DNA from 3 places in the Streptomyces sp. NPDC002817 genome. Region 1 is predicted to be linked to each of the others. Evidence: riboswitches for the same ligand, from Rfam matches in the RefSeq annotation. Region 1 holds a riboswitch; each other region holds the start of a gene.
What was found. Region 1 has a riboswitch for cyclic di-AMP ahead of ACWD3I_RS05430 (transglycosylase family protein). Riboswitches for the same ligand answer to the same signal wherever they lie in the genome.

Region 1 (3,267 bases):
AGGCGCTGCTCGGTGGCGTCGTAGCCGACGAGCTCCGGGCCGATCTGCTCGATGACGGCGAGGACGGCCTTCTCGACACCCTTGCCCAGGTAGCGGTTGGGGTCACCGTCGCGGAGCTCGATGGCCTCGAAGGCACCCGTGGAGGCGCCGGACGGAACGGCGGCACGACCCGTGCTGCCGTCGTCGAGGCCGACCTCGACCTCGACCGTGGGGTTGCCTCGGGAGTCCAGGATTTCCCGGGCTACGACGACGTCGATGGACGGCACGAGCATCTCCTTCTTGGGATGTGACACGGTCCGCCGGGACCGCGGTGTGTTCTGCGAGACGAGCCTAACCGGCTCCGGGCGATCGGCCACCGTGCGGACCGCCCCGTGGACAGAACCGAGAGTAAATTGTTTCCGAACGGAACAAAGACGCTTTCGGAAACCTGGCAGAAACCGGCGCAGAAAAAAGCCCCGCCCCGGTGCGTACGGGGGAACACGCACCGGAGCGGGGAGCCCGTGGGGACGGGGGGACCCTCACGAGGCCTTCAGTATGAGGACCACGGATGTGAGGGCACTGTGGTTCAGCTGGGTCCTGCTTGAGTGCCGCGGCCCTTACTTGAGGTGCAGCTGCTGACCCGGGTAGATGAAGTCGGCGTCGCTGATGATGTCCTTGTTCAGCTTGAACAGCTTCTGCCAGCCGCCCTTGACGTCGTGCTCCTCGGCGATGGAGCTGAGGGTGTCACCCTTGACGACCTTGTACTCGCCGTCGCCCTTCTTGACCTTCTTGCCGGTCGGGGTGGTGACGGTCTTCTTGGCTGCCGGGCGCTCGGAGGAGCGGGAGGCCTGCTGCTCGGAGGAGCGGGTGCTGCTGTCGGAGCCGCTGTCGCTGGAAGAGCCGCTGCCCGACGAGCCGCTGCCGTTGTAGCTCGCGCTGGACAGGCCGACGCCGCAGGACGGCCAGGCACCCTTGCCCTGGCCCGCGAGGACCTTCTCGGCGATCTCGATCTGCTGCGCCTTGGTGGCCTGGTTGGCCTGCGCGGCGTACGACGTGCCGCCGTACGCGGCCCAGGTGGAGGCGGAGAACTGCAGACCGCCGTAGTAGCCGTTGCCGGTACTGATGGCCCAGTTGCCGCCCGACTCGCACTGGGCGACGGCGTCCCACTCGGAGGCGGTGGCGGCGGAGGCGTTGCCGGCCGCCATCAGCGGGGCGGCTATGGCGACACCGGTGACGCCGGCGAGCGCGGCGGCGCGGGTGGCCTTGGACGGACGACGATGCTTGCCCTTACCGGAAAACAGCATGGTGGATCCCCTCACCGACGCCTGCGAGGTGAGCTGTCGGGTTCGGGCCGGTTGAGTTGCCCGGCCGCGCATCTCTCGATGCGCGGCTTCACCCCAAGCCGGACCAGCGTGAACCGCTGGGCCCGGCACTTACCTTGGGTCCCCCGCTCCTGCCTACGGCGCTTGACGCGACGACTGTTCCCGTACGGCCGCTGGCAGGATTCGGCGTTGCGGCAGCCGGGGCTCGCGGTGACGAGCGGTGTTGACCGTAGACAGGGAATCCGGGGAATTTCAAAGACGATCAGGGCTTCTGAGACTCATCCCACACTTTCACCAAACCGGACATTTGATGTGAAGTGTGGCGCGAACTCCCGGCATTTCTCTGGGGTTTTCGCCCTATTCGCTACCGAGTACGAGGGTCTGACCGGGCTCGATACTGCTCGGGTCGGCGCCGATGACCTGCCTGTTCTCGGTGTAGAGCCGGCGCCATCCGCCGTCGACGTCAAGGGAGTCGGCGATGGAGGCGAGCGTGTCGCCGACGCGGACGGTGTACGAGCCCTCGTCGGCGCTCGCGCCGCGGTGCCGACCGGTGCTCTCCTTGGTGGCGGAGAGGGCGCCGGTGTCGACGAGAGCCGAAGAGCCGCCTTCTTGCCAGGAGTTGTCCGATTCATCACTCTTTGCCGGTGCCGTGGATGGACTGTCGGACGGCTGTGAGTTTCCGGCACCGGGGTCAGAGGTGTCCGACTTGGAAGAGTTGTCCGCTTCGGTGGACGCCGAGGGTGAGGAGGTCGGGTCGGCGGAGGACTCGGTCGACGAGTCGGACGATCCGGAGGAGTTGGACAGCCCGGATGAGGCGGACGAATCGGATGATTCGGATGAACCCGACTCTTCGGATGCCGACGGGGTGCCGCTCTCGACGCCGGTGTCGACGTCTTCCGAAGCCGAGTCCTTACTCAGCCCGTTCAGCAGACCGCAGGTGCCCCAGACGCCGACGCCCTGGTCCGCGAGGACCTTCTCGGCGACGGCTATCTGCTGGTTGCGGCTGGCGAGGTCGGGGCTCGTGGCGTAGTCGAGGCCGCCGTACTTCTCCCAGTTCTCCTGGGACAGCTTCAGCCCGCCGTAGTAGCCGTCGCCCTTGTTCGCGCTCCAGGAACCGTCGGTCTCGCACTTGGCGACCTGGTCCCAGGTGTTCCCGTCGGCCGCGCTCGCGCCGGTGGCGCCGAGAAGCGGGATCGCGATGGCGGAGCCGGTCACTCCGGCCGCGACGAGGAGTGCCGGAGCCTGGCGGGGGCGACGGTGACGACCGTTCCCGGTGAGCATGCGGAGGCCTTTCGCGAGACAACAGTGACCGGCGCGGCGGGTGGAGACAGTCGCCGCGCTGATGCGTGAACGTATCGGCAGTCGAACACTTGTCACAAGTTAATGCCGCGTAGATCACGTGAAGATCACAGACTTGAGGGCGTGTCATGTTTGGCCGGTTCCAGCACAACTCCCGCTGTGACACGCAGTGATGGGACGAGGAGTTCACGCCGGACCGGTGAGCTCTGCCCCCAGGAGTTCAAGTGGCTCATGAGGACGGACCAGAAGCCCTTCTTGAACCAGGCGTTCTGTCGGTCCTTGGCAAGCGCCCACGGGCCGAAGCGTGCGGGAAGCCCGTCCCAGAGGCAGCCCGTACGGAGTCGGTGCAGAATCCCGTTCACCTGCGTCCGGACGTCCACCGCGCCGCGCGCGAACCGGCGACGCCGGAAGTAGGCCGTCATCAGTTCCTCGACGACAGGCCAGGCCTGCTCCGGTACCTCGGCAGGGACGGGCGTCCCGGTCCTCTCATGCCGCTGCGTCACCCTGCACTTGACCCCGGAACGCTTCCGCACCTCTCCGAGCGGCTTCACCGTGATGTCCAGAAGGCCGATCACTCCCCCCTGCCTTGCGCTCCGCACGTCTTCTGAGAGTTGGCGCACCGCGGCGTCCTCCACCGACTGGTCGAGGCCGGGAACAGCGGCCAGTT
Region 2 (3,267 bases), on a different contig from region 1:
CACCGAGGAGCGCGGCGAGGTCTACGGCTGCGCCCTCGGCTGGTCGGGCTCCTGGCGCATCGCCGTGGCCCAACTCTCCGACGCGCGCGTGCAGATCACCGGCGGGGTCGGACACGACGAGTCGGGCCTGCTGCGGCTGGCGACGGGGGAGTCCTTCACGACGCCCGTCTTCGCCGGCCTGTGGAGCGACGGCGGCTTCGGCGGGGCGAGCCGGGCCTGGCACGCGTACCAGCGGGCGTACGTCATCCCGGACGCCGACCGGGACCGGCCCGTGCTGTTCAACTCCTGGGAGGCCACCGAGTTCGACATCTCCGAGGAGCAGCAGGGCACCCTCGCCCGGCGGGCCGCGGCGATCGGCGTCGAGCTGTTCGTGGTCGACGACGGCTGGTTCGGCACCCGCACCAGCGACCGCGCCGGCCTCGGCGACTGGACGCCCAACCACGACCGCTTCCCGGGCGGCCTGAAGCCCCTCGCCGACTACGTGCACGCACTCGGCATGCAGTTCGGCATCTGGGTCGAGCCCGAGATGGTCAACCCGGACAGCGAGCTGTACCGGGCGCACCCGGACTGGGTTCAGCACCAAGCAGGACGAAAGCGGACGGAATTCCGCAATCAGCTCGTACTGAACCTCGCGCGCGAGGACGTCCAGGAGTACCTCTGGGGTCACCTCGACGCGCTTCTGACCAGCGCCCCGATCGACTATGTGAAGTGGGACTTCAACCGCAGTTTCACCGACGCGGGCTGGCCGGGCGAGCCCTACCCGCAGCGGCTCTGGATCGACCATGTGCACGCCTACTACGCCTTGTTGGACCGGCTGCGGGCCGCCCATCCGGGGGTCGCGTTCGAGTCCTGCTCGGGCGGAGGCGGCCGTATCGACCTCGGTGTCATGGGCCGCACGGACCAGGTGTGGACCTCCGACAACACCGACCCGCTCGACCGGCTCGCCATCCAGCACGGCTTCGGTCAGATCCACCCCGCGCGCGTGATGGCCGCCTGGGTGACCGACAGTCCGAACGCCATGCTCAACGGCCGGGTCAGCTCGCTGCGCTTCCGGTTCGTCAGCGCGATGGCCGGAGTGCTCGGTGTCGGCGGCGACCTCACGCAGTGGAGCGAGGAGGAGCTCGCCGAGGCCCGTGAGTGGGTGGAGCTCTACAAGGAGATCCGGCCCGTGGTGCAGCGCGGTGACCTCCACCGGCTGCGACCGCCGCGGGGCGGGCTCAGTGCCGTCCAGTACGTTCTCGGGGACGAGACCGTCGTGCTCGCCTGGCTCCAGGCGCAGAGCTACGGCGAGCCGGTGCCGGCGCTGCGGCTGCGCGGGCTCGACCCGACAGCGTCGTACGAATGCCTCGAAACGGGCGAAGTTCGCAGGGGTGCCGTATTGCTGCATCACGGACTTCGCGTCGGATTGCGCGGCGACCTGGATGCGGCAGTTCTCCGGCTGCGTCGCATCTGAGCCGTCTGTCCGAATTGGCGCCTTCCTTATCCTTCATTCCAACTCGCTCTGGAATAAGGGAAGCTGTGAATGTGCCACGTGAGGAGCGTCATACCCGTGACCGTGCGTCGCCCGTCATGTTCACGTAATTCCCGTTCTTTTCCAGGGGTTTTGCATGGCGGGAGGCGTGCGTAATGCACGCAGGGTGACCGGTAATTCTCACAGCGGATCAAGAGGAACGCATTCACGTGGAACCTCTCACTTGTCCCTTTGCGTCTTGCTCGCTTACGTTCGCCATCAATCCGGACGGACGCCCAATCCTGCCGCCGCCCGGGGACCGCACAACTCACCCGTGAACGGCAGGAGCGGGGGACCCACAGGTACAACCGCCTGTTCCGGTCTCCGGAACGGCTAGGGGTTAAGTCGCACTTCGGTGCGGCCGGGCATCTCCAGCCCGAACCCGACAGCTCACCTCGCAGGCGCCGGAGAGGAATTCGCCATGCCCGCGAAGGGTAAGCACCGCCGTCCGAAGGCCCAGCGCCTCACTCGCTCGATCGCCGTCGCCGGCACCGGTGGGGCCGCACTCGCCCTCCCGCTGATGGGTGCCGCAGGCGCCCACGCGGCCACCCCGCAGTCCGTTTCGGAAAAGGCCGTCCAGTCCCTTCCGGTCGCCGAGAAGACGGCCGCCGAGAAGAAGACCGCGGAGAAGAAGAGCGCCGCGAACACCGCGACCGTGCGCACCTATTCGGTGCGGTCCGGTGACTACCTCTCGAAGATCGCCGACGAGCAGAACGTCAGCGGTGGCTGGCAGAAGCTCTACTCGGACAACCGCGAGGCCGTCGGTTCCGACCCGGCGCTGATCCACCCCGGTCTGAAGCTCACCATCGGCAAGAAGGCCGCGGCGAGCACGGAGAAGTCCGCGGGGACGCAGAAGTCGGCGGAGACGCAGAAGTCCTCTTCCTCCGAGTCCTCCTCGTCGAACTCGACGACCGCGACGCAGAGCAGCGAGACGGCCGGCACCAGCAGCTCCAGCGGCTTCACCCTCCCCGTGGCCGGCGCCACCGTCGGTACCCCGTACCGGATGTCCGGCAGCATGTGGTCCAGCGGCTATCACACGGGCGTCGACTTCGTCGTCCCGACCGGTACCTCGCTCAAGGCCGTGGGTGCGGGCACGGTCGTCTCCGCCGGGTGGGGCGGCGCGTACGGCAACCAGGTCGTCATCAAGCTCGCCGACGGCTACTACGCCCAGTACGCCCACCTCTCCTCGCTCTCGGTCTCGTCCGGCCAGACCGTCACCGAGGGCCAGCAGGTCGGTCTCTCCGGCGCGACCGGCAACGTGACCGGCCCGCACCTCCACTTCGAGATCCGCACCACCCCGGACTACGGCTCGGACGTGGACCCGCTCGCCTACCTCCGTGCGAAGGGCGTCTCCGTCAGCTGACGCCCTCCCCTTGTGCCACCGAAGGCCGGATCCCGATCCCCGGGTCCGGCCTTCGGTGTTCGCTCTTGCGGTTTCATGATCACTTTATTGCGTTCTTGTGGCACGGCTGTCCAAAGCGTCGACAGCGAGGGGAAGGTGGGGACACAGTGATCTCCGTAGCGATGCAAGCGCTTTCTATCCGCATCATCCGGAGGTCCCCGTGCCCGGCGTCGACCGACGCACCGTCATCAAGGGCGCCGCAGCCGCGGCCGACGCGGACGACGCCGAACTCCACTGGCCGGAGGGCGCGACGCCCGACGCCCACGCCGGTACCACCTGGGGCGTGCCGTGGGCCCGCGGGGCGTACCGGCCGCAGCAGAGGTTCGGGCTGACGACCGCCGCCGCCGGCGACGAC
Region 3 (3,267 bases), on a different contig from region 1:
CGCTCTCCGTCGCCGCGCGCCACGGCGTCGACGATGGCGCCGTGCTCCGCCCAGGACTCGACGGGGTTGGCCGGGGCGTCCACGGCGTACATCCAGGAGATCTTGTGCCGCAGCTGGGTCAGCATCGAGGTCAGCGCGGGGCTGCCGGAGGCCTGGGCGAGCGTCTCGTGGAACCAGCCGCCCAGGGACCGCAGGTCATCGCTGTTGCCCCTCCTGGCGCGCTCCTGGCCCAGCCTGACCAGACCGCGCAGGACCTTCAGATGTGCCTCGGTGCGCCGCTGGGCGGCCCGCGAGGCACCCAGGGGCTCCAGGAGCATCCGCATCTCCAGCAGGTCGGCGGCCTCCTGCTCGGTCGGTTCGGCCACGCACGCGCCCGCGTGCCGCCGCGTCACCACGAAGCCCTCGGCCTCCAGAGTGCGCAGCGCCTCCCGGACGGGGACACGGGAGACCCCGTAGCGACGGGCGAGGAGTTCCTCGGTGAGGCGGCTGCCGCGCTCGTAGACACCGGCGACGATGTCGTCCCTGATCGCGGTGCATACCGAGTGCGCCGGAATACGCATGACCGACCTCCGCCTTAATCCCCGTGAAACGTCGATGATTGACGTGTGTTCAGTGACTCTATTGCAAAGAGCGGGAATTTCCGATGGCGAGCCGGAATCCATGGATATTTTTTGGACAGCGGGGCGACACAAACGGCAAAACCCCGGCTCGGAGAGCCGGGGTTTCAGAAGATCTCGCGGTCCGTCGTCAGACGTTCACACCATGCGAACGCAGGTAGGCGACGGGGTCGATGTCCGAGCCGTACTCCGCGGTCGTGCGCGCCTCGAAGTGCAGGTGCGCCCCGGTGACGTTGCCGGTCGCGCCGGAGAGGCCGATCTGCTGGCCCGGAGTGACCGTCTGGCCCACCGAGACACCGATGGACGACAGGTGCCCGTACTGGGTGTACGTGCCGTCGTTCATCTTGATCACGATGTTGTTGCCGTACGACCCGCCCCAGCCGGCCTCGACGACCGTGCCGGAGCCGACCGAGCGGACGGAGGTGCCGCTGGCGGCGTGGAAGTCGACGCCGGTGTGGCTGCCGGAGGACCAGACGGCGCCGCCGGCCTTGTAGCCGGTGGAGATGTACGAGCCCGAGATCGGGGCGACGTAGCTGTTGAGGCGCTTGCGCTCGGCGGCGGCGCGGGCGACGCGCTCCTTGGCCTCGCGCTCCTTCTCGGCCTTGGCGGCGGCCTTCTCGCGCGCCTCCTCCTCGGCCTTCTGCCGGGCCTTCTGCTCGGCGGCCTCGACGGCCGCCTGCTGTTGGGCCTCGGCCTGGGCGTCGATCTGGGCGGCGACCGAGTCGCCGATGGTGATGACCGGGGTGAGGCCGGTCTGCTCGGCCGCGGGCTCCGCGGCGAGGGCCGGGGCCGCGAGGGTGCCGATGACGCCGGTGGTGGTGAGTGCCGCGACCCCCGCCACGTGGGCGGTGGTGCGCTTCATCCGGCTGGGACGGCGGTGCTTCCCGGTGGCGCGCGTGAACGCCATGTAGTGGCTGGTCCTTTCCTTCCCTCTCGCCTACCGGGTTAGCTGACGGGTTCGGAGCAGGAAGGTCTCCTACGGACCCCCTCGCTGCACGCGCGGGCGTCCGATTCACCCCAGGGACTACATAAATGTGGGTCCCCGGCTCCCCTGGCTCGCGCCGTACGGGGACTCGGCGATGGCTGTCCGGTGCCGCGGGCGCGGCGCACTGCCTGACGAACAGCCCGGATGACGCTAAGCGGGGCGACTTTCAAACCCCAAACGGATCAGGGCTTTTGTAGCGCATGCCACAGGGCAGACAGGCAACCTCTCCCCTAATTCGGACATTAAGGGGCCCTGGTGACACGTCAGTCACCAGGGCCCCTTCACGCGCGTGCCGCTACTCGGCGGACACGACGGTCACTTCACCGATTCCGAGGGCCTCCACGGGCTCCTTGATGGCGGACGCGTCGCCGACCAGGACCGTCACCAGCCGGTCCACCGGGAAGGCGTTGACGGCCGCCGCGGTGGCCTCCACGGTGCCGGTCGCGGCGAGCTGGCGGTACAGCGTGGCCTGGTAGTCGTCGGGCAGGTGCTGCTCGACCTGGTCGGCCAGCGTGCTCGCGACGGCCGCCGCGGTCTCGTACTTCAGCGGGGCCACGCCGACGAGGTTCTGCACGGCGACGTCCCGCTCTGCGTCGGTGAGCCCCTCCGCGGCGAGGGTGCGCAGGACCGTCCACAGGTCGTCCAGGGCCGGACCGGTGTTCGGGGTGTCGACGGAGCCGCTGATGGCGAGCATCGCGGCGCCCGTACCGTCGGGAGCGGACCTGAGGACCTGCCCGAACGAGCGCACGCCGTAGGTGTAGCCCTTCTCCTCGCGCAGGACGCGGTCCAGGCGGGAGGTGAGGGTGCCACCGAGGCAGTACGTGCCGAGCACCTGCGCGGCCCACACACGGTCGTGCCGGTCGGCGCCGATCCGGCCGATCAGCAGCTGCGTCTGGACGGCGCCGGGCCGGTCCACGATGACGACACGGCCCGTGTCGTCGGCGGTGATCGGCGGCACCGGACGCGGCTCGGCCTGGGAGCCGGTCCACGAGCCGAGGGTGTCGGCGAGCAGCGCGTCGAGGTCGATGCCGGTGAGGTCACCGACGACCACGACGGTGCCGGTGGCCGGGCGGACGTGCTTCTCGTAGAAGGCGCGTACGGCCGCGGAGTCGATGTTCCGGACGGTCCCCTCGGTGCCCTGGCGTGGGCGGGACATGCGCAGGTCCGCCGGGAACAGGGTCCTGGAGAGCTCCTTGGCGGCCCGGCGCGAGGGGTTGGCCAGCTCGTGCGGGATCTCGTCGAGGCGATTGGTGACGAGGCGCTCGACCTCGCTGTCCGCGAACGCGGGCGCTCTGAGGGCGTCGGCCAGCAGACCGAGCGCCTTGGGCAGCCGCGACGCCGGGACCTCGAGGCTCAGCCGTACGCCGGGGTGGTCGGCGTGGGCGTCGAGGGTGGCGCCGGCCCGCTCCAGCTCGGCGGCGAACTCCTCGGCGGTGTGCTTGTCGGTGCCCTCCGAGAAGGCCCGCGCCATGATCGTGGCGACGCCGTCCAGGCCGGCCGGCTCGGCGTCCAGCGGGGCGTCGAGGAGGACCTCGACGGCGACGACCTGCTGGCCGGGGCGGTGGCAGCGCAGGACCGTCAGGCCGTTGTCGAGCGTGCCGCGCTCGGGGGCCGGGAAGGCCCACGGCCGCGCCTCGCCCGCCTGCGGCCGGGGGTGGAATTCCA

Region 2: linked by a shared signal. The riboswitch ahead of ACWD3I_RS30240 (M23 family metallopeptidase) and the one ahead of ACWD3I_RS05430 (transglycosylase family protein) in region 1 are both predicted to bind cyclic di-AMP.
Region 3: linked by a shared signal. The riboswitch ahead of ACWD3I_RS27460 (M23 family metallopeptidase) and the one ahead of ACWD3I_RS05430 (transglycosylase family protein) in region 1 are both predicted to bind cyclic di-AMP.

The regions. Positions count from the first base shown of each region.
Region 1 covers NZ_JBSFUY010000002.1:528,887-532,153, reverse strand. The annotation lists gene eno (phosphopyruvate hydratase) at 1-266, opposite strand, end outside; gene ACWD3I_RS05430 (transglycosylase family protein) at 597-1,283, opposite strand; cyclic di-AMP (ydaO/yuaA leader) riboswitch at 1,287-1,454, opposite strand; gene ACWD3I_RS05425 (transglycosylase family protein) at 1,659-2,582, opposite strand; gene ACWD3I_RS05420 (transposase) at 2,708-3,267, opposite strand, start outside.
Region 2 covers NZ_JBSFUY010000019.1:75,999-79,265, reverse strand. The annotation lists gene ACWD3I_RS30245 (alpha-galactosidase) at 1-1,453, shown strand, start outside; cyclic di-AMP (ydaO/yuaA leader) riboswitch at 1,770-1,929, shown strand; gene ACWD3I_RS30240 (M23 family metallopeptidase) at 1,932-2,873, shown strand; gene ACWD3I_RS30235 (RIFT barrel domain-containing protein) at 3,073-3,267, shown strand, end outside.
Region 3 covers NZ_JBSFUY010000016.1:83,284-86,550, forward strand. The annotation lists gene ACWD3I_RS27455 (GntR family transcriptional regulator) at 1-560, opposite strand, end outside; gene ACWD3I_RS27460 (M23 family metallopeptidase) at 748-1,524, opposite strand; cyclic di-AMP (ydaO/yuaA leader) riboswitch at 1,537-1,706, opposite strand; gene ACWD3I_RS27465 (M16 family metallopeptidase) at 1,898-3,267, opposite strand, start outside.